DNA from 3 places in the Mesorhizobium sp. M8A.F.Ca.ET.181.01.1.1 genome. Region 3 is predicted to be linked to each of the others. Evidence: riboswitches for the same ligand, from Rfam matches in the RefSeq annotation. Region 3 holds a riboswitch; each other region holds the start of a gene.
The links. A riboswitch is a leader RNA that binds a small molecule or an ion and turns the genes downstream of it on or off. The one in region 3 is predicted to bind thiamine pyrophosphate.
Positions count from the first base shown of each region.

Region 1: another riboswitch for thiamine pyrophosphate. It lies ahead of EN824_RS02620 (YkoF family thiamine/hydroxymethylpyrimidine-binding protein); the one in region 3 lies ahead of thiC (phosphomethylpyrimidine synthase ThiC).
Region 2: another riboswitch for thiamine pyrophosphate. It lies ahead of thiB (thiamine ABC transporter substrate binding subunit); the one in region 3 lies ahead of thiC (phosphomethylpyrimidine synthase ThiC).

Region 1 covers NZ_SRTV01000001.1:516,218-526,792, forward strand. Annotated here, with positions in the region: gene EN824_RS02580 (GNAT family N-acetyltransferase) at 1-376, shown strand, start outside; gene EN824_RS02585 (hypothetical protein) at 556-1,263, opposite strand; gene EN824_RS02590 (glycosyltransferase family 39 protein) at 1,441-3,009, shown strand; gene msrA (peptide-methionine (S)-S-oxide reductase MsrA) at 3,186-3,704, shown strand; gene EN824_RS02605 (formyltransferase family protein) at 4,037-4,696, shown strand; gene EN824_RS02610 (hypothetical protein) at 4,728-5,087, shown strand; gene EN824_RS02615 (hypothetical protein) at 5,147-5,410, opposite strand; TPP riboswitch at 5,401-5,514, shown strand; gene EN824_RS02620 (YkoF family thiamine/hydroxymethylpyrimidine-binding protein) at 5,505-6,113, shown strand; gene EN824_RS02625 (ABC transporter permease) at 6,153-6,971, shown strand; gene EN824_RS02630 (ABC transporter ATP-binding protein) at 6,968-7,735, shown strand; gene EN824_RS02635 (ABC transporter substrate-binding protein) at 7,728-8,744, shown strand; gene EN824_RS02640 (isoprenylcysteine carboxylmethyltransferase family protein) at 8,783-9,628, shown strand; gene EN824_RS02645 (hypothetical protein) at 9,747-10,085, shown strand; gene EN824_RS02650 (DUF3309 family protein) at 10,317-10,481, shown strand.
Region 2 covers NZ_SRTV01000005.1:371,526-382,100, reverse strand. Annotated here, with positions in the region: gene EN824_RS20345 (amino acid ABC transporter permease) at 1-461, opposite strand, end outside; gene EN824_RS20340 (amino acid ABC transporter substrate-binding protein) at 599-1,372, opposite strand; gene EN824_RS20335 (RNA polymerase factor sigma-32) at 1,685-2,548, shown strand; gene EN824_RS20330 (M48 family metalloprotease) at 2,564-4,033, opposite strand; gene thiQ (thiamine ABC transporter ATP-binding protein) at 4,266-5,042, opposite strand; gene thiP (thiamine/thiamine pyrophosphate ABC transporter permease) at 5,035-6,654, opposite strand; gene thiB (thiamine ABC transporter substrate binding subunit) at 6,879-7,877, opposite strand; TPP riboswitch at 7,921-8,035, opposite strand; gene EN824_RS20305 (thiamine diphosphokinase) at 8,122-8,766, shown strand; gene EN824_RS20300 (ABC-F family ATP-binding cassette domain-containing protein) at 8,768-10,575, shown strand, end outside.
Region 3 covers NZ_SRTV01000007.1:98,324-108,898, reverse strand. Annotated here, with positions in the region: gene EN824_RS23680 (DUF982 domain-containing protein) at 1-69, opposite strand, end outside; gene EN824_RS23670 (hydroxymethylpyrimidine/phosphomethylpyrimidine kinase) at 697-1,512, opposite strand; gene EN824_RS23665 (thiamine phosphate synthase) at 1,503-2,108, opposite strand; gene EN824_RS23660 (thiazole synthase) at 2,105-2,878, opposite strand; gene thiS (sulfur carrier protein ThiS) at 2,880-3,077, opposite strand; gene thiO (glycine oxidase ThiO) at 3,046-4,047, opposite strand; gene thiC (phosphomethylpyrimidine synthase ThiC) at 4,044-5,879, opposite strand; TPP riboswitch at 5,983-6,099, opposite strand; gene EN824_RS23640 (hypothetical protein) at 6,221-6,448, opposite strand; gene EN824_RS36695 (hypothetical protein) at 7,111-7,572, opposite strand; partial or broken gene EN824_RS36145 (SMC-Scp complex subunit ScpB) at 8,471-8,993, shown strand; gene EN824_RS23625 (DUF433 domain-containing protein) at 9,527-10,177, shown strand; gene EN824_RS23620 (DUF5615 family PIN-like protein) at 10,182-10,559, shown strand.

The sequences.
Region 1 (10,575 bases), on a different contig from region 3:
TCAGGGCGAGGTGTTCGTCGCGCGGGATGGCGGGAGGATCGTCGGCCATGCGCAGATCATCGAGACAGGCGACGGCGGTGTCTTCGAACTCAAGAGCCTTGCCGTGCGTCCGGCAAGACAGAGCGAGGGGTTGGGGCGTGCCCTTGTCGCGGCGGCAATCATCCGCTGCCGCGAGTGCGGCGGCCGACGCCTGATCGTTTCGACGGCGAGCGCCGATATCGGCAACCTGCGATTTTACCAGCGGCAGGGCTTTCGGATGTACAGCATCGTTCGGGATGCGTTCGGGCCATCGACCGGTTATCCCGAAGGCCTGCTCGTGAACGGCATTCCGTTGTGCGACCAGGTGGTCTTTGAACGGGATCTCGGCGCCGATTGACGATGGCGGATTGCCCGCATGTGTTGCAATGCCATTGGACTAGCGACAGCCATCGCACACAACCAATAGCCCGCTCCGGTTCGCCGGGGCGGGCTATTGGTGTTTCTGGGCCTAACGCGCATCTTCGGATTTTTCATGCATGGCGTGCTCCAAAGCCGGGTTACTTCGGTAGACCTGCCTTAGGCCAGGATGTTGACGGCGCGGGCCGCGACCAGCGCGATCGTCAGCAGCGAGATCATCGCCTCCGCCATCATCAAAAGCTTGGCGCGCCGGGAAAGCGGCAATGTGTCGGTTGGTGAAAACGCCGTCGCATTGGTGAAGGCGAGGAAGAAATAGTCGACGAAGCCGGGCAGCCAGTCGCGGATCTCGCGGTCATTCAGGGTCATTTGCGGAAACAGGAAATCGGCATGGGCGCGTTTGACCAGGCCGCAGGTCGGCGGCCCGCCCCGATCGGTGCTCCAGAACCACAAGGCAAAGACGATCACGTTGGTGACCCAGATGTTGAGCGCGTCGACCAGCAGCGTCTGGCCGCTGGAGCCGGCATGGCCAGCCAGCAAGGCACGCACCAGGAGCACCAGCGAACCGCAATTCATGACGCTGACGACGCCGGTCATCACCAGGGCCGTCCGGCGGATCATGACGCGAAACCGTCCGACCAGATACCAGTGCTCCTCCTCGACCGCTTTCTGGGTGGCGGCCTGCGTCCAGGCGGTGGCCACGGACAGCGGCGCGAGCAGGGCGGCCTCCAGCGCCGGCGCCAGCCAGCGGGGACCGAATGAAAGATCGTTGATGACCAGAAGCTGCAGGCAGATGATGACGAGGACCGCCGCGCGCGCCAGCCAGAAGTCGAGCGCGCGGTGGTGGATGACGGCATGCGGGTGACGCATCGAATATCCGGGATTTTCTAGTGGGGTCAGGTGTGCGGGCTGTTCAGCCCGGTAAGGGCAACGGGACGCCGAAGTTCCCGCTCAATCTTGGTCTTGCAATGACCTGCAAGTATACTTTTTTGTAAGCTTTGACGTTGGGGCTGTTCGGCAAACCGGGCAATGTGGTTTAAGCCGCGCATGGCGGGAATTGACGACTCCATCGATCGTTGGGTGCCGGCAGGGCTGCCTGCCGTGGCGCTGGACTCGTCGTCGTTCTGGTCCGCCCTGCTTCGGCACCCCTGGGGTTTGCTGGCACTTTTGTGTCTGGTGCAGACGCTGTGCTGGACCGTGGTGCCAACACTCATCGATCCCGCACCGCCCGGCGATGTCGTGGAAGGCTTCATGTGGGGCCGCGAATGGGTGCTTTTGACCTACAAGCACCCGCAGCTCCCCGGCTGGCTGCTCGAGGCCAGCCATCTCCTGACCGGATCGTTCCGCTGGCCGCAATATCTGCTGGCCCAACTGACGATCTCGGCCACGTTCGTCCTGGTCTATCTGCTGGCCCGCGACATGCTCGGACAACGCCGCGCGCTGGCCGCCGTGCTTTTGATGCCATCGGTCTATTTCTTCGGCTGGCCGACGCCGCAATTCAATCACGACTATGCGCAGATGCCGTTCTGGGCCGCGGTCTGCTGGCTGCTGTGGCGCGCCGGCCGCGGTGGCGGGCCAGGCTGGTGGCTGGCGCTCGGACTGGTGTCGGGCGTCGGGCTTTATGCCAAGTTTTCCACCGGCCTGCTGCTTGCCTTCGGCGCTCTCTGGCTGCTGTCCGACGCGCGCGCGCGCAGTCGGCTGGCGACGCCCTGGCCGTGGCTTGGCCTGGCCGTTTGTCTCGCGGTCGCCGCGCCGTTGGCCATCGCACTCTACCGCATCGATTTCCTGCCGTTGACCTATTTCGCCGGCCGCGATGCCTGGGTAACCGAGCACCGTGCGCGCCTCTACTATATCGGTGTCCAGCTAGCCGGGTTTTCCGGCTTCCTCCTGGTGCTGGCGATATCAGGGCTGCTGCGGCGCACGTCGGCTCCGCAGGACCCCGTCGAGCGCGGTAAGCTGGTCTATCTCACCTGGATGGGACTTGGGCCGGCGACGCTGATCATGGTCGCCTCTTTGTTCACCGGCACCGGCGAGGCCTGGGGCGCGCCGATGTACAATCTCGTCGGCGTCGTCGCGCTCGCCTTTCTCGGTCACCGGCTCGGTGCCCCCGAGATGCGAAGGTTGGCGATCTGCGCCTTCATCTGCATCGTGGCCATGTCGGGGGCCTATGCGGCCATCCGCTGGACGGATTGCAATGTGCGCGGGCGGATGGACGCCGTCTGCTGGCCGGCGCGGCCGATCTCGGACGAGGCCGAGGCAATCTGGCACGCGGCGGTGCCGGGCCGGCTCGACATCGTCGGTGGCGACACCAATCTTGCCATGCTGGCGGGCCTCAACGCCTATGACAAGCCGTCGATCTTCACCGATCTCGATATGCGGTTCGCACCCTGGATCACGAGGCAGCGGTTGCGCGACCATGGCATGCTGATGGTTTGGCCGGGTCGTCAAGTGCCGTCGCGGCTGCGGGCATGGTTGGACAACATTCCGGTCAAGACCGTTCTTTTCAACTGGTCGCGCGAGGCACCGCCTGTGGCGATCAGTTTTGCGGCCATTCCACCTGGTATCCGATATCTGCCGGTCGCCGCCAGTAGCCGGACACGGCATCCGCGCAACTGAGGTGCCCCCAGTTCCTTAGGGGGCGAATTTCACCGGTATAGCCGAATGGCCGCTCGTCCGACTGGACGAAGCAGGCGACAATGCCCATTTATGGGACTATCCAAATTTGTTGTCGCGCAATTCCCCGGGGAACGCCGCTACAGGTTTCCCGGAATTGCCTTTTGAGGAGACGTTACATGGCGACTTCGAGCGAACGTGCAGTGCTTGCCGGCGGCTGTTTCTGGGGCATGCAGGATCTGATCCGGCGCATGCCGGGCGTCCTCGCCACGCGTGTCGGCTACAGCGGCGGCGACGTGCCGAATGCCACCTATCGCAATCATGGCACGCATGCCGAAGCCATCGAGATCAGCTTCGATCCGGCGAAAATCAGCTTCCGCCAGCTTCTGGAATTCTTCTTCCAGATCCACGATCCGACGACGCGCAACCGCCAGGGCAACGATGTCGGCATGAGCTATCGCTCGGCAATCTACTACACTAGTGAGGAGCAGAAGCGTGTGGCGGAGGACACCATCGCCGATGTCGATGCCTCTGGCCTGTGGCCCGGCAAGGTTGTCACCGAGCTCGCTCCAGCCGGAGTGTTCTGGGAGGCCGAGCCCGAGCACCAGGATTATCTGGAGAAGTATCCGAACGGCTACACCTGCCATTTCGTCAGGCCAGGTTGGAAACTGCCGGTTCGTGAAAAGGCCGTTTCATAAGGCTCGCGGATCAGTCTTTGCGGCAGTGGGTTTAAGCGCCCGCCGATTGCCGCGAGGCCATATCAATAGCGGCTGTCAGCCCCGCCCGGCGGTTGACAGTCCGCGGCACTGCTGACCAACTGCGCGGGTTGATTGATTTCAGGGGGAGCATGAGGAAACTCTACGAAAAACCTGTGTTGGTGAAGCGGGAAAGGCTCTCAAGTGTCGCCGCGGCAGGACCGCTTTCTCCCAAACCAGGCTGACGGCTCGGCCGGCCTTTTGGTCCTGACCGGACGGGTCCGTGACGGTGCTCGGATTGCCGGGCGATGTCTTGCCCCGCCGGATTTGAAAAGATGATTTCTTTCGAGCCTGTGGCCGGCGCCCGGCAGCTCAATGCAGTTTTCATCCTGGATGTTTCTGCTTACACCGGGCCTCTGCTTTCCGGCTGGATCGAGGCGGGAAACCGTATTGGCGCGATCATCGTGCCTGGCTTTCAGCGCCCATCCAGAGGCTTCAGCATTGGCAATTTTCGACGCCGGCTGAGGCGCCAGCTTCTGCTCAGGCGCTATCTCGGCAACACGCCGGTAAAGTTGATCGAATTCGGCCGGCCTTACGACTGGGATGAGCTTGGCCGGCAATTGCCTGACATCGCCGCGGATGTACTGATCTGCTACGCTTTCCCGACCTTGATCCCACAACAACTGCTCGGCCTCTTTCCCAAGGGCGGGCTTAATTTTCATCCGGCGCTGCTGCCCAACTACCGGGGGCCGCACCCTCTCCATCGCCTGGTCGCGGACGGCCAGCATGCCGTCCATGGCGGCGTGACATTGCACAAGATGTCCGCCAATTTCGATGACGGCGACATCCTCGGACAGGTGCCGTTCTGCGAAGCACTGGGCAACGCGGCGGGATGTGGCCGACAGCGTGGCGACCGCGATGCGCGCGTTGGTGCGCGAGGTGGCGCCAGCCTATTGCAAGGATTTGGTGTCCGGGACGCGGCAGCCAACCGGTGATTTCGTCTGGGCGCGACTTGAGCGGAACCACATGGCGATTTCATCCGACATGTCGATCGAGCACGTTGCCCGATTGTGGCACGTCCTGGGCGGCAATCCCGGTATCTATCTGGACGTTGCCGGCCGCGAAGTTCGGTTGGCCTTTCAGATCGCGCGACTGGGTCCGCCAACTGGAAAAGGTCCGGTCAGGCGATGGGGGAGGGTGGAGTTCGATCTTGCCAATGGCCGAGTTCGATACCTCACCTATGGCCGCCTGCTCAAACGGCTGATGAAAATGCACACCGCATTCGCACGGCCAAAAGCCGGAAAACCGTGCCCCGAAATAAGAGTGTTTGGCAAAGTGGCCAGCGAATCGGTGCCAGAGGTACCGCCAGCCGGTCGTGGCGTATAGTGAGACCAACGAGCATGGAAAGCGCGGAACTTGCGTCCGCGCTTTCCCTGCTGCGAAAACTACTTACCGCAGTTCTTGTCGGCCACGGTCGGCGCGGTCGCCCTGCCATTGGCATCCGTCTGCGCGCTGGTCGGGCAATTCTGGTCCGCGTTGGAATTCATGTCGCCCGGCGTGATGGTCGGGCTGTTGGTTGCACCCGGATCGAGCCAAATTCCCGGGCGCCGGCACCCGGTTGTGCCTGCGCTGGCGCAATGCTTTGGCGCAGCTTGCTGAAAAAACAGCTTCCCCAACCGATCGAATGGTGCTTTAACGCCGCCATCCACAGGGGTGCTCCGTACGGTCGGGGCTGAGACGGGGGCGGCAAGCCCACAGACCCTAGAAGCTGATCTGGGTAATACCAGCGGAGCGAGGCGGGCGATGTTTTCAGGCGCACAGGTTTCCCTATATCCCATGGCCGACGATTTTGTCGGCGTCATCCTGGGCGCGCTTGGCGCGCTCGATTCGTATCGCGACAAGCTCAGGATCGAGACCGACGACATCTCGACCTTGCTGGTCGGGCCCCCCGAGGTGCTATTCCCGGCGCTGCGCGACCTTTTCGTGGCTGCGTCTGGCAGCGGTAAGCATTGCGTGCTGTCGGCGACCATTTCGCGTGGTTGCCCAGGTGAGCCGGACGATCCGATCTGCCGCTCCGACACGTTTGGCGGACCTGCCGGGCCACTCGGCCCGCGCAAGCAAGCCGCCATTTCCGCCGTCCGCGGCGCGCCCGCCACTGGGCAGCCAGCGGCGGCGCAGTTCTCGCTCTATGTGATGGGCACGGACGACCATATGGACGAGATCTATGGCTGCATCGATTTCCTGAAGCAGTCTGGCGTCTATGATCGCTCCAAGAATTTCTGCACCAAGCTGCGCGGCGATGCCGGCGCGATCTTCTCGGCGCTCGACGAAGCCTTCTGCCGCTTCGGACCAGGCGCCGGCCACGTAACCCTCGACGTCACGGTTTCGGCCAACAGTCCCACTGCCGTTTGAACCGTTCGCGCCGACGCGCGCCGTCAAGGTCATCCTCTCGTGGCTTCATCGTCGTTCAACCCGCGTCAACTCGCGGGCTTCCTCGCCCAGGCGGCACCGGCCGTGATATCGATCGGCCTGGTGCTCGTGGCGTGGGAACTCTACGCAAACCATTCCGGCATCAAGCCGACGGTTCTGCCGGCACCCTCGCGCGTCTTCGAACAGGCGATGCTCAATCGTGACGCGCTGCTCGACAACGCCATTCCCACCATCCGCGCCACGCTGATCGGTTTTGCCTGCTCGCTCAGCGCCGCCTTCGCGCTGTCGATGCTGGTCGACTTCTTCCAGCCTTTGCGGCGCGCGCTGTTTCCTGTCTTCATAGTCAGCCAGACCTTGCCGCTGGTCGCCATCGCGCCATTGGTGGTGCTGTGGTTCGGTTTCGGGCTGACGCCCAAGATCATGCTGGTGGCACTGGTCACCTTCTTCCCGATGCTGGTGGCCCTGGTGCAGGGCTACGAGGCTACCGAGGTCGAGATCGGGCAGATGCTGCGCGCCATGGGAGCAGGGCGCTGGCGGGTCTTCATCCTGGCACGGTTGCCTTCGGCGCTGCCTTATTTCTTCGCTGGCCTCAGGATCTCCATCACCTATGCCGTCGTCGGCGCCATCTTCGCCGAATATGCGGGCGCGGCCAAAGGGCTGGGCATCTACATGCTCAACGCCAAAAACAATTTCCGTCCCGACCTGGTGCTCGCCGCCGTCGGCGTCAGCGCCGCCCTTACCCTCGTCCTGTTCGGGCTGACGGTGGTGCTGCAACGACTTGCCATGCCTTGGGAAAGAGCCGCTGGCAGGCAAGCCGCCCGAAAAGGCCCGCAAGCATGAGCCGGCTCGAATTGCGGCATATGCGCAAGGCCTTTGGCGGGCTCGAAGTGCTCGCCGACATTTCGCTGCGCGTGGATGCCGGCGAATTCGTCTCGATCCTTGGGCCTTCGGGTGCCGGCAAGTCGACGCTGTTCCAGCTTCTGACCGGCGCCGAGCATGGCGAGGGTGAGATGTTTTTCGACGGCGCGCCGCTCGACGATCATGGCAGGCATTTCGCCTTCATGCCGCAGCGGGACGCGCTGATGCCGTGGCGGCGCATCCTCGATAACACGACGCTCGGGCTCGAGGTGCAGGGCCTCGGCCGCAAGGCGGCGCGGACGCGTGTCGCGCCGCTGTTTGCCGAGTTTGGGCTTGCCGGCTTCGAGCGGCATTTTCCGGCGCAGCTTTCAGGCGGCATGCGGCAGCGCGCGGCGCTGCTGCGTACTGTCGTGCAGGAACGCGACATGTTGCTGCTCGACGAGCCGTTCGGCGCGCTCGATGCACTGACGCGCGCGGCCATGCAGCGCTGGCTCGAACAGATGTGGCGGCACCATCGATGGACGGCGTTGCTGATCACCCATGACGTGCGCGAAGCCGTGTTCCTGTCAGACCGCATCTATGTGCTGTCGGCCCGGCCTGCCCGTGTCGTGCGCGAGATCCAGGTGCCACTGCCGCGCCCGCGCGATCCGACCAGCGCCGCCACACGGCAGGCCGGGGCACTCGAGGCCGAGATCCTCGACATTCTGCTCAACCTCCAGCCAACCAAAGGACATGACCATGACTGATTTGACGCGCAGGCAGGCTCTGCTGCTCACCCTTGCCGCTAGCGTACCGCTGGCCACCGGATCGAGCCGCTCCTTCGCGGCAACGCAAAAAGTCACTGTCGCGCTGGACTGGACGGTCAACACCAACCACATCGGGCTGTTCGTCGCGCGCGAAAAGGGTTTTTATCGCGAGGCCGGTCTGGAGGTCGATATCGTGCCTTACAGCGACACCGGCGCCGGCACGCTTGTCGCCAACCGCGTCGCCGATTTCGGCATCAACGGCACCATCAGCCTGTTCACCCAGAAGACCGCCGGCGCCGACTTGAAGGCCGTCTATGCCGTCGTGCAGTCCGAAACTGGTCGGCTGGTGTTCAATGCGGCGCGCAGCGAGATCAAGAGCCCGAAGGATCTGGATGGCCTGACCTATGGCGGTTTCGGCAGCGCCTGGGAAAACGCACTGATCTCGACCATCATCCGGCATGATGGCGGCAAGGGCGATTTCGAGACGGTGACGCTCGGCACTTCCGCCTATGAGGCGCTCGCCAACGGTTCGGTCGACTTCACCCTCGAAGTGTCGACCTGGGAGGGCGTCGAAGCCGAGCTCAAGGGCGTCAAGCAACGCAGCTTCGTCTATGCCGACTATGGCGTTCCCGACGAGCACACGACGCTCATCTCTTCGAGCGAAGCGTTTCTCCAGTCAAATCCCCAACTGGCGTCGTCCTTCATCCAGGCAACGCGGCGCGGCTATCAGTTCGCGGTGGATCATCCAGAGGAAGCCGCGACGCTGCTGATCGCCGCCAACAAGGATGCCCTCACCAATCCGGCGTTGATCCAGACTTCGCTGAAGGCACTGATCGACGGGCACTATCTGCGCGGGCAAGACGGCACCATCGGCATCATGGATCCCGCCAAGATGGAAGCGATCGGCTCCCACCTCCTCGCCGCGGGTATCCTGCATGATGCCGATGGCAAGGTTGTCGCGCAACGTCCGGATTTCGTGGGATATTTCAGCAATGGGTACCTCAGATAGGTGCCGACGCTGAGACTGCGAAAAGGTCGTATCGTCCGATGCTGGAGGCGAGGATGTCGCTAGGTCGCAGCCCGACAAAACCGCGGCTACGGCCTTCACCTTCGACCCGGTTTGATGCCGATCTGATCTTCTCGGTTAACGGCACGGCAATGGTTACGTGCAAAAGTCGCCCCCGAGGGATCATCGGGATGCTTGCCTTGCTCATGTCAAAAAGTGAAGCGCTTTCGCGTGCGCCAGACAAAAGGCTTTTGTCGGCGGCGCGCAAGCACGAGATCATGCTCGACTTGCGCGAAGGCTTCTTTCGCGCCTGTGCGCTGCTGTGCGCGGGGCTGTTCGTCTATCGCGGCGTCTATCAGCTTCTCGAGGATCCGACCCGGCTCAACACCGCGCTGGTGGCGATTTCCGAGATACTCACCTTCACCTGGCTGCTTCTGTCGCGGCGTCCGGTCACGCGTGACTGGAATCTGCTTACCGTCATCGTTTCGGTGACAGCCAGTTTTGGCGTTGCGTTGATCAGTCTCAAGCCAGGCATTGCGCTGATTCCTCTCTACGTCGCCGCGCCGTTACAGATCATCGCATTGTTGTTCGTTATCTGGGGCAAGATCTCGCTGGGGCGCTCTTTTGCGATCCTGCCGGCCAATCGCGGTGTGATGACGGGCGGTGCCTATCGGCTGGTGCGGCATCCGATCTATGCCGGCTACCTCGCCGGCCATGTGCTCTACCTCCTGTCGGCCTTTTCCTTCCACAATCTCGCTGTCTATGCGGTCATCACCTACATGCAGCTGTATCGAATCCTGCGCGAGGAGGCCTTGCTGGCCGCCGGGCCGGAGTATCGCGCTTACATGGAACATGTACACTATCGGCTGTTCTACCGGTTATTCTGAAGGCCAGGCTGTGAGGGTTGGCCAACAGGCTCCTCAGCGTCCAGTGGTCGGAGCTGCTCCCTAGGCGAGGGCGCTGTAGCTCGGCGCTTCGGTCGGCGGCAGCAACGGCGCGAATGCCGTGGCCGGCGCCAATATCGGAGATTCGGGCGGCATCAACGCCGGGCTCGGTGCCAATGCTGGTGGAACAGGCGGTATCAACGCGGGGCTTGGCGCCAATGTTGGCGGTACTAGTGGTGTCGGCGTCGGCGTGGGCATCGGCAACGTAACCAATCCCAGCAACCCGTCGAACGTGGGCATATCGCCCAACCCTAGCCAGCTCAACGTTCCGCGTGCCGTGGCCCAGGTGTCGAGCTCCCAGCTGAGGCGCATGAAGAAGCGCTGCGTCGACGTTCTCGGCAGCGAGGGGACTTATGACCGCGACCTGCGCCAGCTCTGCCTGCTGATCGCACGCCGCTGAGGTTGAAGGAGGCTGCGGAACCAGCCCTGAGGCTTTGACCGCACTCTCCTGGCCTCCGACCGGTCGGAAAGCCGCCGTCCAGGCGGGCTTTCTGCTTTGCGGGCTGGATGCTCCGTAGCCGGGATGGCCCGGGGGAACGCCAGCTCCCCTAAAACGTTCATACCTTACAACATCTGAAATAGCGCGATGTTGAAACGGCGCGAAAGCGCGCATTTAGGAGCTGGGAAAGTCATGGGTCTCGGAACAATACTTATCATCATTCTAATCCTCGCGCTGCTTGGCGGCTTCAGCGGTATCGGTGGTGGTCCGTTCTACGGAACCGGTTATTATGGTGGCGGTGGTCTCGGACTTGTGCTGATCATCATCATCATTCTTGTCGTCCTGGGCCGCATTTAGCAGTTCGATCACGGGAGCAATCGCGATCGCGTGACCGCGCTTACGTTGCCGAGCACCGGATTGTGATGCATCAGGCATTTCGCGGGGTTCAGGT
Region 2 (10,575 bases), on a different contig from region 3:
AAAGTGTTGGAGAGCGGCGGCACCGCCACCCGGCCGGCTTGCGGCAGGATGGTGCGCCGCATCGCCTGGCTCCAGGTCATGCCGATCGAGTAGCCGGCCTCCCACTGGCCTTTCGGCACCGAGCCTATCGCCGCGCGGATGATTTCCGACGTGTAGGCGCCGATGTTGAGGGTGAAGCCGATCAGCGCCGCGGTAAAGGCATCGAGCAGGATGCCGACCGAAGGCAGGCCGTAGAAGATCAGGAACAGCTGCACCAGCAGCGGCGTGCCGCGGAAGATCCAGACATAGAAGCGCACGAGCGCCACCAGCGGCTTCGGGCCGAACAGCCGGCCGAGCGCCGCGCCCAACCCCACCGTCAGGCCGAGCACGAAGGACAGCAGCGTCAGCGGCACGGTGAAGATCAACGCTGCCCACAGCAGCGAGGGCAGCGACTCCAGCATCAGTTGCAGCCAGTGCGGCACGAAAAATCCTCCGGAATGGACAAGCGGCGTCATCGAAGCGCGAATGCGTCAGCCATATCACGACAAAAGCGGCGAGCCGTCAAAAACGGCTCGCCGCTGGATGGGCCGCGGGGCGACGACCGGCCCCGCTTTATGAATTACTTCGACACGTCCTGGCCGAAATAGGTGTCGGCGATCTTCTGATAAGTACCGTCGGCCTTGATGTCGGCCAGCGCCTTGTTGATGGCCGCGACCAGCTCCGGATCGCCCTTGCGCACGATGACGCCGGAATAATCGGCATTCTCTTCCTGGGCGGCGATCTTCACATTGGCGTCGGGCTTGTGCTTCTTGAAGTCGAGGAACGACAGGCTGTCATTGATGGTGGCGTCGGCGCGGCCGGTCAAAAGCAGCTGGATCGACTGGTCGAAGCCGTCGGTGCCGACCAGTTCGGCGCCATTCGACTCGGCCAGCTTGCCGAAATTGGAGGTCAGCGACTGCGCCGACTTCTTGCCCTTGAGATCGGCGAAGGTCTTGATGTCGGTGTTGTCGCCGCGCACGATTAGCACCGCCTTGGAGGCGATGTAGGGATCGGAGAAATCGTACTTGGCCTTGCGGGCATCGGTGATGCCGACTTCGTTGATGACGGCGTCGTAGCGCTTGACATCGAGGCCGGCGATCAGGCCGTCCCACTTGCCCTCGAGGAACTGCGCCTTGACGCCAAGCTTGTCGGCGATCGCCTTGGCGATTTCGACGTCGAAGCCGACCAGCGCTCCGGATGCATCATGATAGGTAAAAGGCGCGTAAGTGCCTTCCGTACCGACCTTGATGACGCCGGCCTGCTTGATCTGGTCGAGATTGGCGCCGGCATGGCCCGATGCGACCGCCAGGGCCTGCAGCGTTCCGGCGATGATGAGTGACTTGAGCCATTTCATTTTTCTGTGATCCCGTCCTTGGCCTGATGTCAGGCATGTTGTGAGGGCTGGAAAATGACAGATGCGGGTCGAAAAAATAAGGAATGAAATTTCAAAGAGGGCCAATTCCAGAAATCGAATACTCTAAAAGGAATTTCTCTGCAGCATTCAGAGTTCCGGGCAGCCGTGCCGAAATTGCCCGGATCTCATCGCTCGCCTGCCCGCGCCAGCGGAACCTTTCCCGCGCACGGCAGTTTTGGCTGTTCTAGGGCATGACGCCGTCATTTCAAGCCGGTGCCTGTCATCCGCATCGCCTGAGCCAGGGAGCGCCTTATGATGGAAGACACGGCAGGTCGGGTCATGGTCCGCGCGGCAATGAGGGCGCCCTACCTCGAGCGCGACGAGGAGCATCGGCTTGCATTGCTCTGGAAAGAAGACAACGACCAGAACGCATTGCACAGCATCACCGTGGCCCATATGCGGCTGGTCATTTCCATGGCCTCGAAATTCCGTCACTACGGCCTGCCGCTTGGCGACCTGATCCAGGAAGGTCATGTCGGCCTGCTCGAGGCCGCGGCCCGCTTCGAGCCTGAGCGCGAGGTACGGTTTTCGACCTACGCGACGTGGTGGATTCGCGCTTCGATGCAGGATTACATCCTGCGCAACTGGTCGATCGTGCGCGGCGGCACCAGTTCGGCGCAAAAGGCCCTGTTCTTCAATCTCAGGCGCCTGCGTGCGCGCCTCGCGAACGGCGCCGAACCGCTCTCCAACACAACCCTCTACCGCGAGGTGTCGGTTGCGCTTGGTGTCTCCGAGGCCGATGTGGCGTTGATGGATTCACGCCTCTCGGCACCGGACTCCTCGCTCAACGTGCCGCTTGCCGATGATGCGGGTGCGACCGAGCGGATGGATTTCCTGGTCTCGGACGATCCCCTGCCCGACGAGATTGTCGGCGACAAGATCGACGTCGCGCGCCGCTCGCTTTGGCTGAGGGAGGCGCTTCAAGCTCTCAACGCCCGCGAACTCCGCATCATCGAGGAACGCCGGCTGACCGACGAGGGCGCCACGCTCGAGGCACTCGGCGAGACGCTCGGCATTTCCAAGGAACGCGTCCGCCAGATCGAGGCCCGCGCGATGGAAAAGCTCAAGGTCGCGCTGGTGAAGCAGAATCCCGAATTCATGGCGACCGCCGCCTGATTCGCGCAATGGGCGCTACTTGTCGGTGACGATCTTGACCTTGTCGCCGGCCGAAACCGCGGCCCCCGGCGACAACGCGTTGAGCACGCGGAACAGGTCGAGCTTGCGGTCGACGCCCACCATCTGCGCGGCAAGCGAGCCCATGGTCTGTCCCGGCTGTACCGTAAGCACACGGATATGCAGTGGCTTCAGGGCCGCCTTTTCGGCGGGACTGAGAATGCGGAAGGAGCCGCTGACCGAGCGCGCCACCGTTTCCAGCGAGGTGCTGGCCGAGGGCGCCGCGGTCAGCAATCGGTAAACCTGGCCGCCGGCGCGGATCACCGCGATATCGAACTGCCAGCCTTCGGCGCCGGCATGCGCGGTCGCCGCCTCATTGCCGTTGATGGTTTCCTGCTTGACAGTGCTGTCGTCGAGGCCAGCCACCCAGCCGCTTCTGATATAGTCGGTCAAGGCGCGGTTCTTGTCGATCGAAACGCCGTCGAAGCGGATTGCTATGTCGCCAGGACCGGTCGCCGTCACCGCTGCCGCCGAATTGTCGATGATGAAACCGTCCGGCACCGTGAACGACACGCCGAGGCCCGGATGCAGGAAGGTCTCGCCGCGCACATAGCCTTCTTCCGGCGTGTCGCCGTAGAGTAGGCCGTCTATGCCGGCGAGGAAGGAATCACGGTCGCGCGTGCCGAAGCCTGGCGCGCCGAACTGGCGGGCGTGGCGCTGTGCCAGATCGATGCGCTGCGGCGTGTTGGGGTGCGTCGCAAGGAAGTCGAGGCTGGCGTCCGTGGCGCCGCTGATCGAGCGGAAATCGGTGTAGGCCGACATCGACTGCAGGAAGCGGCCGGCGGCATAGGGATCGTAGCCGGCTTCGCCGATCGACTTGATGCCGATGGCGTCCGCCTCCAGTTCCTGGTTGCGCGAGAACTGCGCCAGCCTGAGCTTGCCGCGGATCAGTGCTGCCTTGGCGGTCGGGCTGTCGCCGAGCACATCCGAGACGACCTTGGTCGCCAGGCCCTCCTCGGCCTCCAACTGCTGGCGCTGCAGGCCATGATTGGCGGTGACGTGTCCCATTTCATGCGCGATGACAGCGGCGAGCTCGGACGAATCATTGGCCAGCGCCAGGAGGCCGCGCGTTATGTAGAGATAGCCGCCCGGCAGTGCGAAGGCGTTGACGTTGGGCGAATTGAGGATGGTGATGCGATAGGTCTGGGTCGGGTTGGCCGATACCACGGTCAAATTGCCGACCACCTTGGCGACCATGCGCTCGAGCTTGGGATCGGAATATTCGCCACCATAGGTCGCCAGGATGCGCGGATGCTGCGCCTTGGCGAGTTCGGCAAGCTTGTTGTTGGCGGCGACATTGTCCACCGTGATCGGCTTGTCGGATGGCTGGAAGCCGGATTCCTGGACCTCCGGAGGCGTGAACATCTGGCAGCTCGCCAGCGCCACGGCAAAGCCAGCCAGCGCCAAGAAGCGCGCCAGCGGGTTCATTCGTAGCCTGTCAACGCCGATCGCCAGAATGGCTTCCTTTCAGGTCCTTGCGCATGATCATGCAATGCGCAAAACAAACTGCTACAGCGTCCGTCACGCGCCCCTCGGGCCGGGCAGCAGATGCTGTAGGCAAATCACGGCCAGTGCCGGACCGGTATCGAGCGGACCTAGCCACACTACTCCAGTCATGGCAAGCAAGCGCCACATCGCCTCGGGCCGGTTTGAGCGTAAATTATGTCCGCTTCCGGGCAATATCTCGTGATAAGGCATCCCCGGCACCCGCACCGATATAGCGCCGGAACGCCTCCGGACCAGCCCCGGCAAAGAAATCGTCCGCCGTGCCTGTGGCGGCGACGGCGCCATTGTCCAGAAACACCACCTTCTGGCCGATGCGGCGGGCATCCTGCGGCTGGTGCGTGACGAACAGCACCGTCATGCCACGCTCGGCATGAAGGCCAGCAACCAGGTCGAGCATGTCGTCGCGCAAGGCGGGCCCAAGCGAGGCGAAGGGTTCGTCGAGCAGCAGCACCGGGCGGTCACGCACCAGCACGCGAGCCAGGGCGACGCGCTGGCGCTCACCGCCCGAAAGTTCGCGCGGCAGCCGCTTCTCCTTGCCGGCAAGACCGGTGCGCGCAAGGGCGCCCGCGATATCGGCGTGGTCGGTATCGGTCAGCCGCAACGATGGCGAACGGCCGAGCCCGACATTCTGCTCGACGGAAAGATGCGCGAAAAGATTGTTCTCCTGAAACACCATCGACACCGGACGCACGGCCGGCGGCTCACCACTGACATCGCCCCCGCCGATCAGCACGCGGCCGGATCTCGGCATCTCGAATCCGGCCACCAGATTGAGCAGCGTCGACTTTCCCGAACCGCTTGGCCCCATGATGGCAGTGATTTGCGTCGCGGTGAACTCGACATCGAAAGCGAACAATGCCTCGCCATAACTGAACGAGACCTTGTCCAGCCGCACCGGAACCCCTTTGGCGTTAGCCGCACCGTCAGACATCGCGGGCCATCCCCTTTCCCAGCCGGTCCGCTGCCAGCACCAGTACCAGGCAGACAAGGCCCAGCAACAACGCCAGGCCGGCGGCGTCCTGGGTGCGGTAGCTGCCCATGCGCGCCAGGAGAAGGTAGGGCAAGGTCTGTACGGAATCACTGCCGAACAGGGCGATGACGCCGAGATCGCCAAGCGACAGCGCCATGGCGAACGCGAAGGCGGTGGCGAGCGGCCGCCGCAGCGACGGCCAGTCGACCAGCTTCAGCCTTGCCCAGCCGGAAATGCCGAGCTGTGCGCAGAGCCGTTCGTGGCGCTCGCTTGCCGCATCATAGGCGGGGCGGATGGCGCGCAGCGCGAAAGGCATCGCCATGACAGCGTTGACGGTGACGACCATGAGCGGGGCGATGGCAAAGACGTCGCCGACGTGGCGCAACAGAAGGAACCAACCGGCGCCGACGACGATCGGCGGCACGACCAGCACAAAGCCGGCGCCGGTATCGGTGGCGTGTTCGAGCAGTGTCATTGGGCCGGAGCGGCGGTTCGATGCCAGCGCCCGCCGCGCCATTGTCAATGCCAACGAGAGCATCACCGAAAGCAGCGCCGAAAGGAAGCCGAGCACGGCGCTGGTGAGTGTCGCCTGCCGGACAGCGGTCTCGCCGGCCAGCCGGTCGAGATCGGCGCTCAATCCGGCGATCACGGTCGCCGCCATCGGTCCCGCGACGACCAGCAGCGCCAATCCGATGAGCAAGGCATTCAGTGTGGCTTCGGTGCCGTTGACGGAGAGATAGCGGCGCGGCGCGACCGGCAGGTTGGTGTCGCCGACGACATTGGCGCCGAGCCGCGTCAGCGCCAGCACCACGATGAAGGTCAAGGCGATCTGCAGCAATGTCAGCGCGACAGCCCTCGCGGGATCGAAATCGAAGCGCAAGGCCTGATAGATGCCGACTTCGAGCGTCGTCGCGGCCGGCCCGCCGCCAAGCGTCAGCACGATGGTGAAGGATGTGATGCAGAGCATGAAGACGAGCCCGGCGACGCCGGGCATGGCGGCGCGCAGTGTTGGCCATTCGATCAACCGGAACGCCGGCCGCGCCGCCATGCCGAGCTGGCTCGCCAGCCGCCACTGGTCGGAGGGGATGGTCTGCAGCGCCTCGAGGAACAGGCGGGTGGCCAGCGGCAGGTTGAAGAAGACATGGGCGACGAGAATGCCGGAGAGGCCGTAGATGCCCGGCCAGCCCTGGCCGCCAACCCAGTTGAACAGGCCGGCGAAATAGCCGGCACGGCCATAAAGCGCCAGAATGCCGAGCGCCGCGACGATCGCCGGCAGCGCCAACGGCACGGCGAAGAGCTGCAGAATGAAGGCGCGGCCGAAGAACCGTGGATGCCGCGACAGCGCCCGCGCCACGAACAGGGCCGGCCCGACGGAGAGCAGCGTTGACAGGGCCGCCTGCCAGAGTGTGAAGCGCACGACGCGCAACAGATAAGGGTCGAAGGCCACCCAGGCGCCGGAGAGATCGTGTGCGCCTTCGACAAGCAGCCCGGCAAACGCGCCGCCGATCAAGAGCGCGATCGCCGCCAGCGCTACGCTGCCGGCGGTAATGCGGGGATCAGACGCGGGTTGCACGAAAGGCCTTTAACGTGCGTCGCGTTCCTTCGCGCCCCCCTCTGTCCTGCCGGACATCTCCCCCACGAGGGGGGAGATTAGCAGCTCCGGCGCCCAGCTCATTCCTGCAATGTTGGCGATTGGCGAAATCGCCGATGACAGCCAATCTCCCCCCAAGCGGGGGAGATGTCCGGCAGGACAGAGGGGGGCGCCGTAAAGCATTCATCTTCGGATCATACAGCCAACTACTTGCTCATCACCGCCAGCCATTCATCCACCCAGGTCTTGCGGTTGGCCGCGACCTCCTCCGGACTGAACAGCAGGGTCTTGGTCGGCTTGACCAGTTTGTCGAAGGCCGGGTTGAGCGGCTTGTCGGTCTTGCCGGCCGGGAACATCCAGTTGGTCTCGGGGATGGCGTCCTGGAATTTCGGTCCGGTCATGAAGGCCATGAATTTTTCCGCCAGCGGGTTCTTGGCTCCGGTCGTGGTGATGCCGGCGACCTCGATCTGCAGATACTCGCCCTCTTCGAAAGACGCCGCCTGGTAACGCTCGGTGTTCTCGGCGACCATGTGGTAGGCCGGGGAGGTGGTGTAGGAAAGCACCATCGGCGCCTCGCCCTTGGTGAACAGGCCATAGGCCTCGCTCCAGCCCGGCGTCACGGTCAGCACCTTGGTCTTGAGCTTGGCCCAGGCCTCCGGCGCCTTATCGCCATAGACCGACTTCACCCAGAGCAGCAGGCCGAGACCGGGCGTCGAGGTGCGCGGGTCCTGGATGACGATCTTGTCGTCGGCGCTGCCCTCGACCAGCTCCTTCAAGCTTTTCGGCGGCGACTTCAGCTTTTGCGTATCGTAGACGACGGCGAAATAGCCGTAGTCGAAGGGAACAAAAGTATCGTCGCTCCAGCCGCCCGGCACGTTGACATCGCTCACCGCGCCATGCGGCGCGAACAGGCCGGAGGCCTTGGCATCGGCGGTGAGATTGGTGTCGAGGCCGAGCACGATGTCGGCCTTGGTCGAAGCGCCTTCCAGCTTGACGCGGTTGAGCAGCGCCACGCCGTCGGCGACCGAGACGAACTCGACATCGCAGCCGCATTCGGCCTCGAATTCCTTCTTCACCACGGGGCCTGGACCCCAGTCGGCGGTGAAGCTCTCATAGGTGTAGACCGTGAGCTTGTCCTTGGCCAAGGCCGGCCCGGACAGCGTCACCGCCGTGGCTGCGATGAGAGAATATAAAAACGTGCGCATCGGCGCCTCCTTCGTTTGCGTTGAAAGGAATTGAGGCGTCGGACTGTCCGAAACGTCTAATCCCTCCGCCGGTACAAACCGGATCAGGTTCAGCGGGTTGGCGAGACTGCCTCTCAGCCGGCCCGCGAAATTCGCGTCCGGCACCCCGTTAGAGCGTTTCGACACATAGGCCCGGCGGGTGGGACACGCAAGTGGGAGTTTGCCGCCTTCCGTTTCCCGTGCCGGGCTGGTAAGGCGACGGGATATGAGCACATTCACCATCCTGCTTGGCGGCGATCTCCTCCGCACGCCCCGGCTCGACCGCCAGGTCGAAGGCTCGCGCGTGATCGCCGCCGACGCCGGCATCGGTCATGCGCGGATGCTGGGCCTCGTGCCGGAATTGTGGGTCGGTGATTTCGATTCGGTTCCGGCCGATCTGCCCGCCCATCTCGCCGCCGTGCCCCAGCAAACCTTCCCGACGGAAAAGGACAAGACCGACGGCGAACTGGCAATCGCGGCCGCACTGGAGCGTGGAGCGACCCGCCTTGTGCTGGCGGGCGCCTTCGGCGGCAAGCGCGCCGATCACGCCTTTCTGCATCTGGCGCTTGGCCTGCGGCTGGCCGAGGCCGGAACGGATGTGCTTTTGACCAGCGGCGCCCAGGAGGGTGTCCCCTTGCTCAACGGCAGGGCCAGCTTCGATTATGCCGACGGCACGCTATTTTCTATTCTCGGCTTTTCCGAACTCTCCGGCCTGACCGTCACCGGCGCCAAATGGCCGCTCGACAAGGTCGAGGTGGCTTTCGGATCGTCGCTGACCATTTCCAACGAGGTCAAGGGCCGCCTCGACATCGCGCTCGGCCACGGCCGCGCGCTGCTGCTTGCCCATCCCTATCCATTGCCCGAAAGCTGACATGGCCCCGCCCCTTCTCAATCTCGACGGGATAAGACTGACTTTTGGCGGCACGCCGCTGCTCGATGGCGCCACCCTGACCGCGTCGGCCGGCGACAAGATCGCGCTGGTCGGCCGCAACGGGTCCGGCAAGTCGACGCTGCTCAAGATCGCCGCCGGCCTGATCGAACCGCAGGACGGCGAGGTGTTCCGCCAGCCTTCGGCAACGGTGCGTTACCTGCCCCAGATGCCCGACATGGACGGCTTTGCCAATGTGCGGGCCTATGTCGAGGCCGGACTCGGCCCGGCCGACGATCCCTACCGCGCCAGCTATCTGATGGAGCATCTCGGCCTGTCAGGCGAGGAGCGGCCGGCAGACCTGTCCGGCGGCGAGGCCAGGCGCGCCGCCCTTGCCCGCGTCATGGCGCCGGAGCCCGACATCCTGCTTCTTGATGAGCCGACTAACCATCTTGATCTGTCGGTGATCGAATGGCTGGAAGAGGAACTCGTCCGGACTTCCTCGGCGCTCATCGTGATCTCGCACGACCGCCGCTTCCTCGAGCGTGTGTCGCGTGCCACCGTCTGGCTCGACCGTGGCCAGACCCGCCGGTTGGACAAGGGCTTTGGCCATTTCGAGGAATGGCGCGACCTCGTGCTGGAGGAGGAAGAGCGCGAGCAGCACAAGCTCGGCCGCCAGATCGTGCGCGAGGAGCACTGGCTGCGCTACGGCGTGACGGCACGGCGCAAGCGCAACATGCGACGTCTCGGCGAACTGCAGACCATGCGCCAGCGCTTTCGCGGCCATCGCGGCGCCGAGGGCACCGCGACAATGGTGGCCAGCGACGCGGCCGAATCCGGCAAGCTGGTGATCGAGGCGAAAAACATAGAGAAGAGCTTTGGCGACCTCACCGTCGTCAAGGGGTTCTCGACCCGCATCCAGCGCGGTGACCGCGTCGGCCTCGTCGGACCGAACGGCGCCGGCAAGACGACGCTTCTGAAGATGCTGACCGGCGAATTGGCGCCGGACGCTGGTTCGATACGGCTCGGCACGAATCTGGAGATCGCCACGCTCGACCAGAAGCGCGAGGCGGTCGACCCGCAGGAGACGCTGGCGCAATATCTCACCGACGGGCGCGGCGAGAACCTGGTCATCAATGGCGAGCAGCGCCATGTCGTCTCCTACATGAAGGATTTTCTGTTCAAGCCGGAGCAGGCGCGCACGCCGGTGCGCGAGCTGTCCGGCGGCGAGCGGGCGCGGCTGATCCTGGCGCGCGTGCTGGCGCGCCCGGCGAACCTGCTGGTACTTGATGAGCCGACCAACGATCTCGACATGGAGACGCTGGAACTGCTGCAGGAACTGGTCGCCGGGTTCGCCGGCACCGTCATCCTGGTCAGCCACGATCGCGATTTCCTCGACCGCACCGTCACCAGCGTCATCGCGCCGGACGGTGGTGGCCGCTGGATTGAATATGCCGGCGGCTATTCCGACATGCTGGCGCAGCGCGGCGGCACCCGGCTCGACGACCGCAAGGCGCGCGCCAAGGCCGACGCCGGCGACGCGCCGACCACCAAGGCAGAACCTGCCGTAGCAAAAGGGCCGGCCAAAAAACTGTCGTTCAAGCAGAAGTTCGCGCTGGACTCCTTGCCCAAGAAGATCGAGGCCGTGACAGCGTCGATCTCGCGGCTGGAAAACAACATCTCCGACCCGGCCTATTACGAGCGCGACCCGGCCTCGTTCCAGAAGACCATCGCCGCCCTCGACAAGGAGCGCGCCACCTTGGCCGCATTGGAAGAGGAATGGCTGGAACTGGAGATGCTGCGGGAAGAGAT
Region 3 (10,575 bases):
CGCGCAACTGAATACCGGTCCCCGACGCGCTTTTGGCCACTGATTCAGGAATACGAGCGCTTCGCGCACTGTGTTGATGTCGTGACGACGTCGTTGGTCTTAACCTGGACCGGCGATAGGAAAGCCAGACCGGTTATTCTTACCTCCCTGCGATCGCACGCTGGATCTTTCATTCGGTGGTTGGTTGCGTGACAGGTTTCGAACGTTAGGTCTTGTTTTCTCTGGAAGATCGGGCTGTACGACATAATCCAAATGTTGCGACGCAGCGAAGGCTTCTGCTGGTTCCCGAGTTGAAAAAGCCAGTTGCACCTGGATGAGTGTGTCGCCGCCACCCAATAGCCCATCAGATGTTCAATGGCAGGCGGCGTCCGACGCTCGAACAGCAAGCGCCACGGCCGGCGGGTAGCCGATGCCACAGCTTTGGAGCTGCCCCGGATACTATTATAAGACCGATTGACGCGGGGCTCGACGCGTTTGCGGCAAATAAGCTCGAGTGTGGACAGAGATGTGACGTTCTATTGAGTCGCTGACCCAATCGGTAGCGACCTGGTGATCCACGCAACCAATTCCGGTCGTTTCTGTCACTAAGAACTCGATATTCGCTATTTGCACCTCGAAAGTCGCATAATTGGCAGTGAGAAACTCAACGCGTTGTGAGGATGGCATAGAGAAGCAGTAGCCCCTTCTCTAGTCTCGCTACGGGAAAAATTCTGGAAAATGGGTCTGCTTGGCTGGACGCAGAACGCTGTGGTTATTCAGCCGGCATTTCTGAAGCCTCTCCAAGACAAACAGCTTGCCTTCGCGCACGCTGTCTTCGAGCGGCTTCGGCTTCGCCAGATGCGCCGCAATCGCGCTGGCCAGCATGCAACCTGTCCCGCGCATCGATGTGGCAAGGCGCGGTGCATCGAAGCGGATGGGTTCGTGCCCGGAGCGTAACAGAATATCGGTCGACCGGGTTCCCGACGCATGCCCACCCTTGATCAGCAGGGCTTGAGGGCCGGCGGCCAGCAGTCTTTTTCCTTGTTGGAGCGCTCCGTCCTCATCCACTGCCAGTTCGGAGCCACTAAGGAGCGCCAGTTCAGGGAGGTTGGGCGTGACAATGCAGCAAAGCGGCATAAGATCGCGCTTCATGGCAGCGATAGCGCCTGCTTGCAGAAGTGCGCGGCCTGAGGTGGAGGCCAGCACAGGGTCGAGTACTGCGGGGACATGCGGAAATTTGCGCAGCACTGCGGCAACGGCAACAATGATCTTGGCAGTCGCCAGCATGCCGATCTTGATTGTGGCCACGTCGTTGGCCTGCAGCGCGGCGCACATCTGATTGGCCACCAGGCTAGGTGGCGAATAATAGATTTCGATCACGGCGTCATGCGTTTGCACCGTTAGCGCTGTGACGGCGAGACAGGTGCGCACGCCAATGGCAGAGATCGTCTCGATATCGCGTGCAATTCCAGCACCGCCACTGGAGTCCGATCCACCGACGACAAGCACATGTGGTTCTCGCCTCAGCGCCATTGGTCCGTCTTTTCGATCCATTCTCGCGTGCGCGCCTCGGGGTCGTCGTTGAGCGTGATGTCGGTCACCACCGCCGCGCTGTCCGCGCCAGCCGCAAAGACACCGTCGAGCCGCTCAGGGTTGAGGCCACCAATGGCGACCAATTGAAACGGCGCGACCTGGCGCTTCCATTCGCTGATCCGTTCGACCCCTTGCGGCGCCCATTTCATCTTCTTCAGGATGGTCGGATAGATGGGTCCAAGCGCTATGTAGTCAGGCTCGGCGGCCATCGCCGTTTCCAGCTCCTGATGATCATGTGTGCTCAGTCCGAGCCTTACGCCGGCTGCCCGTATCGCCAAGAGGTCAGCGGTCTGCAAATCCTCCTGGCCGAGATGTATGAAGTCGCAGCCTTCCTCGATTGCCAGGCGCCAGTGGTCGTTGACGATGAGTTGGCACTGGTATCGAGCACACAAGGCCTTCGCGGTGCGGATCTCCGCGCGCAACCCAGCCTCATCCACGGTCTTGATGCGCAGTTGCAGAAGCCGGACTCCGAGTGGGACCAGCCGTTCGATCCAGGCAGCGCTGTCGACGATCAGATAAAAGGGATCGAGCTTCATGAAAAAACGGCCCTGCCGACCATCGGTGTCGATGGCACGGCGACGTCGCGCGGTTCGAGCATTCCCGAACTGAACGCCTCACGACCGGCGTCGACCGCCTTACCGAAAGCACGCGCCATGCCGACCGGATATGCCGCCTTGGCGACCGCTGTGTTCAGGAGCACGGCGTCAAAGCCGAGTTCCATGACGGTGGCCGCGTGCGACGGCCGTCCGAGCCCCGCATCCACAATCAGCGGGACGCCAGGGAAATATCCGCGCATCGAGCGCAGCGCCGTCATGTTGACCGGTCCCAAGGCGGAACCGATCGGTGCGCACCACGGCATCAGGACCTTGCAGCCCGTTTCCAGCAGCCGCTCGGCGACAACGAGATCGTCGGTGGTATAGGGGAATACCGCAAAGCCGTCCTCGCACAGGATGCGGGCGGCTTCAACCAGACCGAACACATCCGGCTGTAGCGTGTCGTGATTGCCGATCACTTCGAGCTTGATCCAGTTGGTGCCGAAGACCTCGCGCGCCATTTTCGCGGTGGTGACGGCTTCCTTGACGGAGAGGCAGCCGGCGGTATTGGGCAGGATTCTGGCGCCCAGCGAGCGGATCAACGACCAGAATTGTTCGCCGGCTCTACCGCCCGCCATCTCACGCCGCAACGAGACGGTCACCACCGACGTGCCCGACGCCTTGACTGCATCGGCAAGGATGGCCGGCGAAGGATATTGAGCGGTGCCGAGAAGCAGGCGCGACGAAAGCTCGGTTCCATAAAGCTCCAACATGCTAGCCGCCCTGCATGGGCGAGAGGATTTCGATCCGGTCGCCGTCGCTCAACTGGAACTCCGTGCGGTTGGCTTTGTGCACGAGGTCGCCGTTGACGGCGGTGGCGAGCCAATCGCCCTCATAGTCGAGCGCGGCAAGCAACTCGGCCAGCGTGGTGGCGGCAATCTCACGCGCCTCGCCGTTGACCATCAGTTTCATGAGCATGCTCCTTGGTTCTGTCTTGACTGAAAACCAGGCCGGCAGCCTGGCGCGCCATGGCGGGGGCGAGGAGAAAACCGTGACGATAAAGACCGTTGATCGCGATGATCTCACCGTCTGTTTCGACGCGTGGCAAATTGTCGGGAAATGCCGGACGGACACCCACACCGGTTTCAACGATCTCGGCCTCACCAAAGGCCGGATGGAGGGCATGGGCGGCGCCCAGCAGCTCCATCATGGAACGCGCCGTCACCGGTCCGGCGCTCTGGCTTTCAATCATCGTCGCTCCGATCATGAAACGGTGATCGGTGCGCGGCACGGCATAAAGCGGAAAGCGTGGATGAAGCAAACGGACCGGCCGCGACAGCGAGACATCAGGCGTGCGAAGGATCAGCATTTCGCCGCGAACACCGCGCAGCCTGTCATCGGCCGCTGCCATTCCCATGCAGTCTATCTGACGGGCGAAACCCGAAACAGGCCGGGCGTCGCAGCCGAAGTGGAATTTGACACCCATGGTCGCAAGGTTGTCATGAAGTGCCGCCATCGCCTGGCGTGGGTCGAGGTGAGCCTCGTTGGGGAAGAGCAATCCACGCCGGAAGCGGCCGGCGAGGTCGGGTTCCAGGAGCGCAATTTCGTTTTCATCGACGCGCCTATGCCCTGACGTGCGACTGGCGAACCGGTCAAGCTCACCGGCATCACGCGGCGCGGCCACGACCAATGTCCCGGCCCGTGTCACCTGACCCGACAGCACCGCATCCCACCAGTCGGCAGCGTCGCGTCCGAGATCCAGCACCGGCTGCTCCGCGCTTTCGCGCTCGCACCATGGCGCCAGCATGCCGCCGGCGAACCACGACGCGTTGCCGCCAAGGCCATGCCGCATCTCGGCGACTGTGACCGTCGCGCCGCGGGCGGCGAGTTCGAAAGCGACGGTGAGGCCGGCAACGCCGGCCCCTTTGACGAGCACCCTCATGATGGTTTGGGAGCCTCCGGCACGACCGGTACGCCAGTCTCGTCCGCCGGCATGTAGAGATCGCCGCCCTCCCGGTATTTTGCCGCCATTGCCGCCATGCCTTCCTTCTGAGCCTCGGCACGGATGTCGTGGGAAATGCGCATGGAGCAGAATTTCGGCCCGCACATCGAACAGAAATGTGCCAGCTTGTGCGCCTCCTTGGGCAAGGTCTGGTCGTGGAAGGACCGTGCGGTTTCGGGGTCGAGCGACAGGTTGAACTGGTCCTCCCAGCGGAACTCGAAGCGCGCGCGCGAAAGGGCATCATCCCTGGTTTTCGCTGCCGGATGGCCCTTCGCCAGATCGGCTGCATGGGCGGCTATCTTGTAAGTGATCACCCCAATCTTGACGTCGTTGCGGTCGGGAAGGCCGAGATGCTCTTTCGGCGTGACGTAGCAAAGCATTGCGGTGCCGAACCAGCCTATCATGGCGGCACCTATCCCTGAGGTGATGTGGTCATAGCCCGGCGCGATGTCGGTCGTCAGCGGCCCCAACGTGTAGAACGGCGCCTCACCGCACACTGCGAGCTGCTTGTCCATGTTCTGCCTGATCTTGTGCATGGGGACATGGCCCGGGCCTTCGATCATCACCTGGCAGTCCTTTGCCCAGGCAATCTTGGTGAGTTCTCCAAGTGTTTCCAGTTCGGCGAATTGCGCCGCGTCGTTCGCATCGGCGATTGAACCGGGACGAAGGCCGTCGCCGAGCGAGAAGGAAACGTCATAGGCTCTGGCGATGTCGCAGATCTCCTCGAAATGCTCGTAGAGGAAGCTCTCCCGGTGATGGTGCAGGCACCATTTGGCCATGATCGAGCCGCCGCGCGAGACGATGCCCGTGACCCGGTCGACGGTCAGCGGTATGTAGTGCAGCCGCACGCCGGCGTGGATGGTGAAATAGTCGACGCCTTGCTCGGCCTGCTCGATCAGCGTGTCGCGATAGACCTCCCAGTTGAGGTCCTCGGCGATGCCGCCGACCTTTTCGAGCGCCTGATAGAGCGGCACCGTGCCGATCGGCACCGGTGCATTGCGCACGATCCAGTCGCGGATGTTGTGGATGTTGCGGCCGGTCGACAGGTCCATCACCGTATCGGCGCCCCAGCGGATCGCCCACACCATCTTTTCGACCTCTTCGGCCATCGACGATGTGACAGCCGAGTTACCGATGTTGGCGTTGATCTTCACCAGGAAATTTCGCCCGATGATCATCGGTTCGCTCTCGGGATGATTGATGTTGGCGGGAATGATTGCGCGTCCGCGCGCCACCTCGTCGCGCACGAATTCGGGTGTGACGAAATCTGGGATCGCCGCGCCGAAGGCTTCGCCGTCGCGTTGCAGCTTGCCGCGCATCACCTCGCGGCCGAGATTCTCGCGGATGGCTACGAACTCCATTTCTGGCGTGATGATGCCGGCGCGCGCATAGGCAAGTTGGGTCACCGCCTTGCCCTGCTTGGCCTTGAGCGGCCGATTGCGTATCGGAAATTCCGGTGTCAGGCGCTCGCCGGTGGCGAATCCATTGTCTTCCGGCCGGACGTGGCGGCCGTCATAGGCTTCGACATCGCAACGCGCCGTGACCCATTCGTGGCGAAGCCGGGCAAGGCCTTTTTCGATGCTGGTTTGGACTGATGGATCGGTGTAGGGGCCGGACGGATCGTAGACGGTGACGGGCGGTTCGCCGGCCGTCGGATGGACGGAAATCTCGCGCATCGGCACCCTGATCTGCGGGTAGAGGACGCCGGGCTTGTGGATTTTCCGCGAGGCGGGCAGTGGTCCCGTCGACACGGCGGGGGTGAGGGCATTCATCGTGAGGCTCCTTTGCTCATGCATTGGAGACCCAGTTCTGTGCCGGAAGGATGAAAAGACGCTTCTGTAGACCTGCTGCAGCAGGACCTCGGGCGTAAACTCCCGCAAAGCGCTTGCACCGTCCCTACGCCAGTATGAACTGGATCAGGTTCAACGGGTCACTGCGCCGCGAAAGCCAGCAGTATCTCAGCCCCTTACCGGGACTCCCCTGGTGAATGCCTCAAGTTGAATGGGCCGGTGCTGCTTTGTCAAGCGCCTTCGGGCGCCTTCGGGCGCCTTCGGCCGGTGGCGACGTCCGGCGGCCGGCCGAGCGGAGAGCTCGCGCATGCATCGGGGACAAGTCACGCCCCGTAGACCAGGGCTGGAATGGCCAAAGTCTCATTCGCTTCGTGAAGGATGGAAAAACTGTATCGGCCATGTGCGTCGAGATCGACCGAGTAGCTCAGGCGGTCACGGATGTGGTTATCCTGGTCGAAGGCGACGATTTGCGGCTTCAGCGAGGTGATTTGCACCACGTCCAGGTAGATGGAGTTGCAGATATGATCTGGTCGTCGGGCTGGCAGGTGCAAGCGGCCGCTCTATTCAGGATGCGGCATCGGCGGCGTTCCCGATACCAATGATATCTTGCGGGCAACTTATGCAATCACCGGCTTCGTAAAACCCGACGGCGGCGGCCGTGTCCTGGCGCTGAGGATGTGCCGCTGTTCCAGCAGAGAAATCGCGTGGGCGCGGAGTTTTCGCTCTGCGAGGAAGAGTTGACGCAATCGTTTAGCTTGCTTGCAGTTCGTAGAGACCCGCCTTTGAAAGCAACTAAGCTATTGCATTGATATGTTGGTGCGCGATCGATCGCTACATAGCCGGCCGCCATTATCCGAGTATTGATCCGCCGGTGTTCGTGTTGCCGTATATGGCAATCCCTGCGAGATCGTCGCGGCCGGATCGGCCGCACCCTCTAGTCATAAAAGGGGAAGCGACCGAGAATTCCGCTGCCGAAAACTTCTCTGGCTTGGCTATGCATGCGGTAGATGAGATCGCCGCCTACCGCGACCTGGTCGAGGAAGGCATCGACGCCCAGTTCGGACAGCCTGGTTATCGCAATGCGTTAGCGGCTCAGACTTGCGGTCTCGAGAGCGGCCTTTGGGGGTCACCTCTTTTTTGTTTCAGAGGTTGGAAGACGGCTGCTCGTTACCCAATAGAAATGGCGACTACGGAACGCGATCGATCGCGGCCATCAGGAAACACCTGTCTTCGGCTCAACCTCGACATGGCGTCCGATCGACCGCAGATATACAGCTATCTCGTCCATGAGATGATCGCGTTCGCCGTAGATCTCAGCAATCCTGCGCAGCTGTGGCTCGACGGACCTCCGTTGCGCCGGCGTCAAATCAGCATCGCCAAAGACATATCCCAAGTTGCCAATCGCGCAAATGTTGCAGCCGGCCTCCACAACTGCTTGCACGAATGCCGGAATGTCTTTTTCTTGCATAGTCTTCATGTCGAACCTCTCGTGAATGGCGTGCTTGCGCGCCCATGCTGCCTTTTCAGCGTGTCCTCTGGGCGGCGCAAGCCTTGAGCGTAATTGTGCCGGGCAACCTCGACTATCCCGTCTGCCACGCTCTTTAGAGTCGGTGGGGTCTGGTGATTGCAGGCTGGGCCACTCAAAAGCCTGCAAGAAGAAAGTCATGGCGACCATTGCTCAAGATCGCGAGGGTGCGTGCAAGACCTTCCGTTGGCAGTCATGCACGCTCACCCAGCAACTGGGTATTGAGCAACTGGGTCTCACGTCGCGGGTCTCGTGTGCTTCACAGCCGAAAATAAGGTACCACCGTGGCTATTCTCAAGTGCAGGCTACCTCTTCAGGACACGGCGGAGTGCCTTCCGACGCACCCCTGGTGCAACGTGCGACCTAACGAGACACATCTCGTTCGCGTTCCCTCGACCTTTCTTCGTATTGCTGCTTGCCCTGCGATTTCAGGCCCTCTGCTAGCTTCTCGGCCGCTCTTTGGCCTGCAATGTCACTATTCAAGATCATATCCGACATCCCTGGATGGTCATAACCGTAATGCGCATGCAGTTTCCCTCACGAGCAGCGCCTATCCGTCGATTAGTTCGTCTTCCGGAACCCGAAGCCCTTTTTATCCGGCGTACCTATCCACCATTCAACCGGTATACCTTTCCCAACTTTGGCGGACCATTTACCTCAGGCATGATCATCTCGCGTGACATTTTTTTTTGGCGCCATCATCGCACGTGGCATTTTCTAAAAACCAAGACGTGTCAATTTGTAAAATCAAGGATGCGGCCGCGCCCGTTGCGAGGATTTGCAGGTAGCTCTTCAGCCCCAACACGATGTGTGAGGCGGCGGTGGAAAAGGCAACCGACGGCGTCGACGCGTCCTTTGATGATCGCAAGCGATATGCTTCGTCGCGAGCCCAGATTGCGGTCTCGGGCACAAGGCGAGATCACAGTTCTGCGATCTGTGGTAACGCGAGCCCGCAAAGCGCCGCTGCGGCCACCGCTTTTGGAATCTGGACGAGATTCGTCGTCGTCTGAGATCAGTTGATCGAGCAGTTCGCGCGCGCGGGACGCGCTTGCGGTGCAGTCTCTCCCGCGAGCTCGCCCGTGACCTTCTCATCGACGACATCCGAGAGCTGCGCGGACGGCCCTATGACCTCGTCGCTGTCGCCGGCGGCTGGAAGCACCTGACACGGCCGGCCTATGCCGATGCCATCCGCGCCTGCGGAAGCAGCGGGCGTGCCGTGGACCTGACGTGGTCGGACGTGCTGATGCTGATGTGCATCGGCACTTCCAGCCGATTACCCGCGCCGAATTGTCGTCGGTTTTCGGGAAGTAATCAGTCGCGACCTGATCGGCCATCTGCGGCACCGGCCTGATCGCGTCGAACCCGCGCAGTCCGACGCCCGGCGCTCCCTACACCTATGTGACGACAAAAGCGTCCTGCTCGAGTTCGGCCTCGACACGCTTCGCGATCTCCCGGACTGCGAGGCGCTCGAGGATGCCGGGCTGCTGAGCAGAGATGAGCTGCTTGCTGGTGAAATTATGCCAGAGTTGGCTAGTGGCCATGAGGATGCGGGTTTGGATACGGAGGAATAGCTTGGCGCTGCAGACGCTGTGGCCACCGGGCTTGCGAGTGCTTCCAGCTTTCCATAGCGAATCTAGCGCGCCCAAGGGCGTCCGAAATTTGTAGGCAAATTTCGGACATGGACACGGTCAGCGACGTCAAGCAGGCAGCGGTATGCGGCCTCTGCACCGCTGTCGCCCAAAAATTCGTGGCCATGGGCAAGCCCCACTTGAGACCCCCAGAGAGAACGCTCGTGAGCGATGGAAACGGTTTTGGTCCAAAGCTTGATACAGATGGCCTGCAGATGGGTGTAGGGTTTCAAAGCGCTCGAAGACGCGCCTTCGCAGAGTTAAAAGTCCGCGACGAACTCGTGTGTCGTTTGTCGCCAACTGCAAATTCGATAGTTAGCGCAATTATACTGCGCCGAGTCTGCCATCTCGAGCCCCAAGGGTTTGTGAGGCCTCTCGGCTCACCACCGCCTTTGCTAACCGCCGTGATTCCAAAGACGCGTGCCTTTACGGAGGGGGTCAAACGGCCTATATTATTCTTTATAAGGAGAAGAATAATGGGCACACTTGCTCGCATCTACACCCCCGCAGAGGCAGCCGCCGTCAGCGGGATAGGAATCAAGGCCGTGCACAATGCGATCGACAAACGCATTGTCGATACTGTGCCAAGCACTGCTCGGCGCATCGGTGGGGTCGTCCGACGGGCATTGACCGGCGAGGATTTGCTGCGGCTCAAGCTTTGGTATGGCGTGGGTGCGACATTGCCCGCTGATCGTCGCTACCGCCTGTTCGAGGAAATCAAAGCTGCCCCAAGGGCCAAGACCGTAAGGGCCGACGACCTGCTGATCGTCGACGTCGCCGAGGCACGTAAACAGCTCAAAGCGCGCATCGTGGATCTTGATGAAGCGGAGGCCGCCATCGGCCGCGTTAAAGGGGTGATGGGCGGAGAGCCTGTCTTCAAAGGAACCCGCATCCCTGTTCGTATGATCACGACGATGCTAGCGCAGGGCGCAGATGAAGCGGAGGTTCTGGAGGGATATCCGAAGCTAACGCCGCGCGTGATTGAGCTCGCCAGAATGTGGGTCGCCGCGCACCCGGTTCGTGGGCGGCCTAAGAAGCTGGTCGAGCAGGGCGTGAAAATAAAGTCGTCGAAGCGCGTGGTTTTGAAGGGCGACCCAGGTCCGTCGGCCAGGTCGAGACGCGTGTGACCTCGTGAGGTTTCTGATCGATGAGTGCCTGCACACGTCTCTGGTTGCGGTAGCCCAAGAACGCGGACATGAAGCAAACCACGTCAACTGGCTTGGGCTAAGCGGCGAAACCGACTGGGACCTCATGCCGCTCATTATCGATGAGGATTTCACCTTCGTCACCAACAATGCTAAGGACTTCAGGAAGCTCTATGCCAAAGAACCGGTTCACGCCGGCCTGATTATCGTCGTCCCTCAGGTCGGGCCTGAAAAACAGAGAGAGCTCTTCGATGCTCTCCTCGAGGATCTTGGCCCAGAGGAATTCCTGATTAATGAAGTTATCGAAATCGAGATCGAAAACGGCATTGCAATCGTAACACGATACGATCTGCCGTCGCCCTAGCTGAGGCTGCGCGATC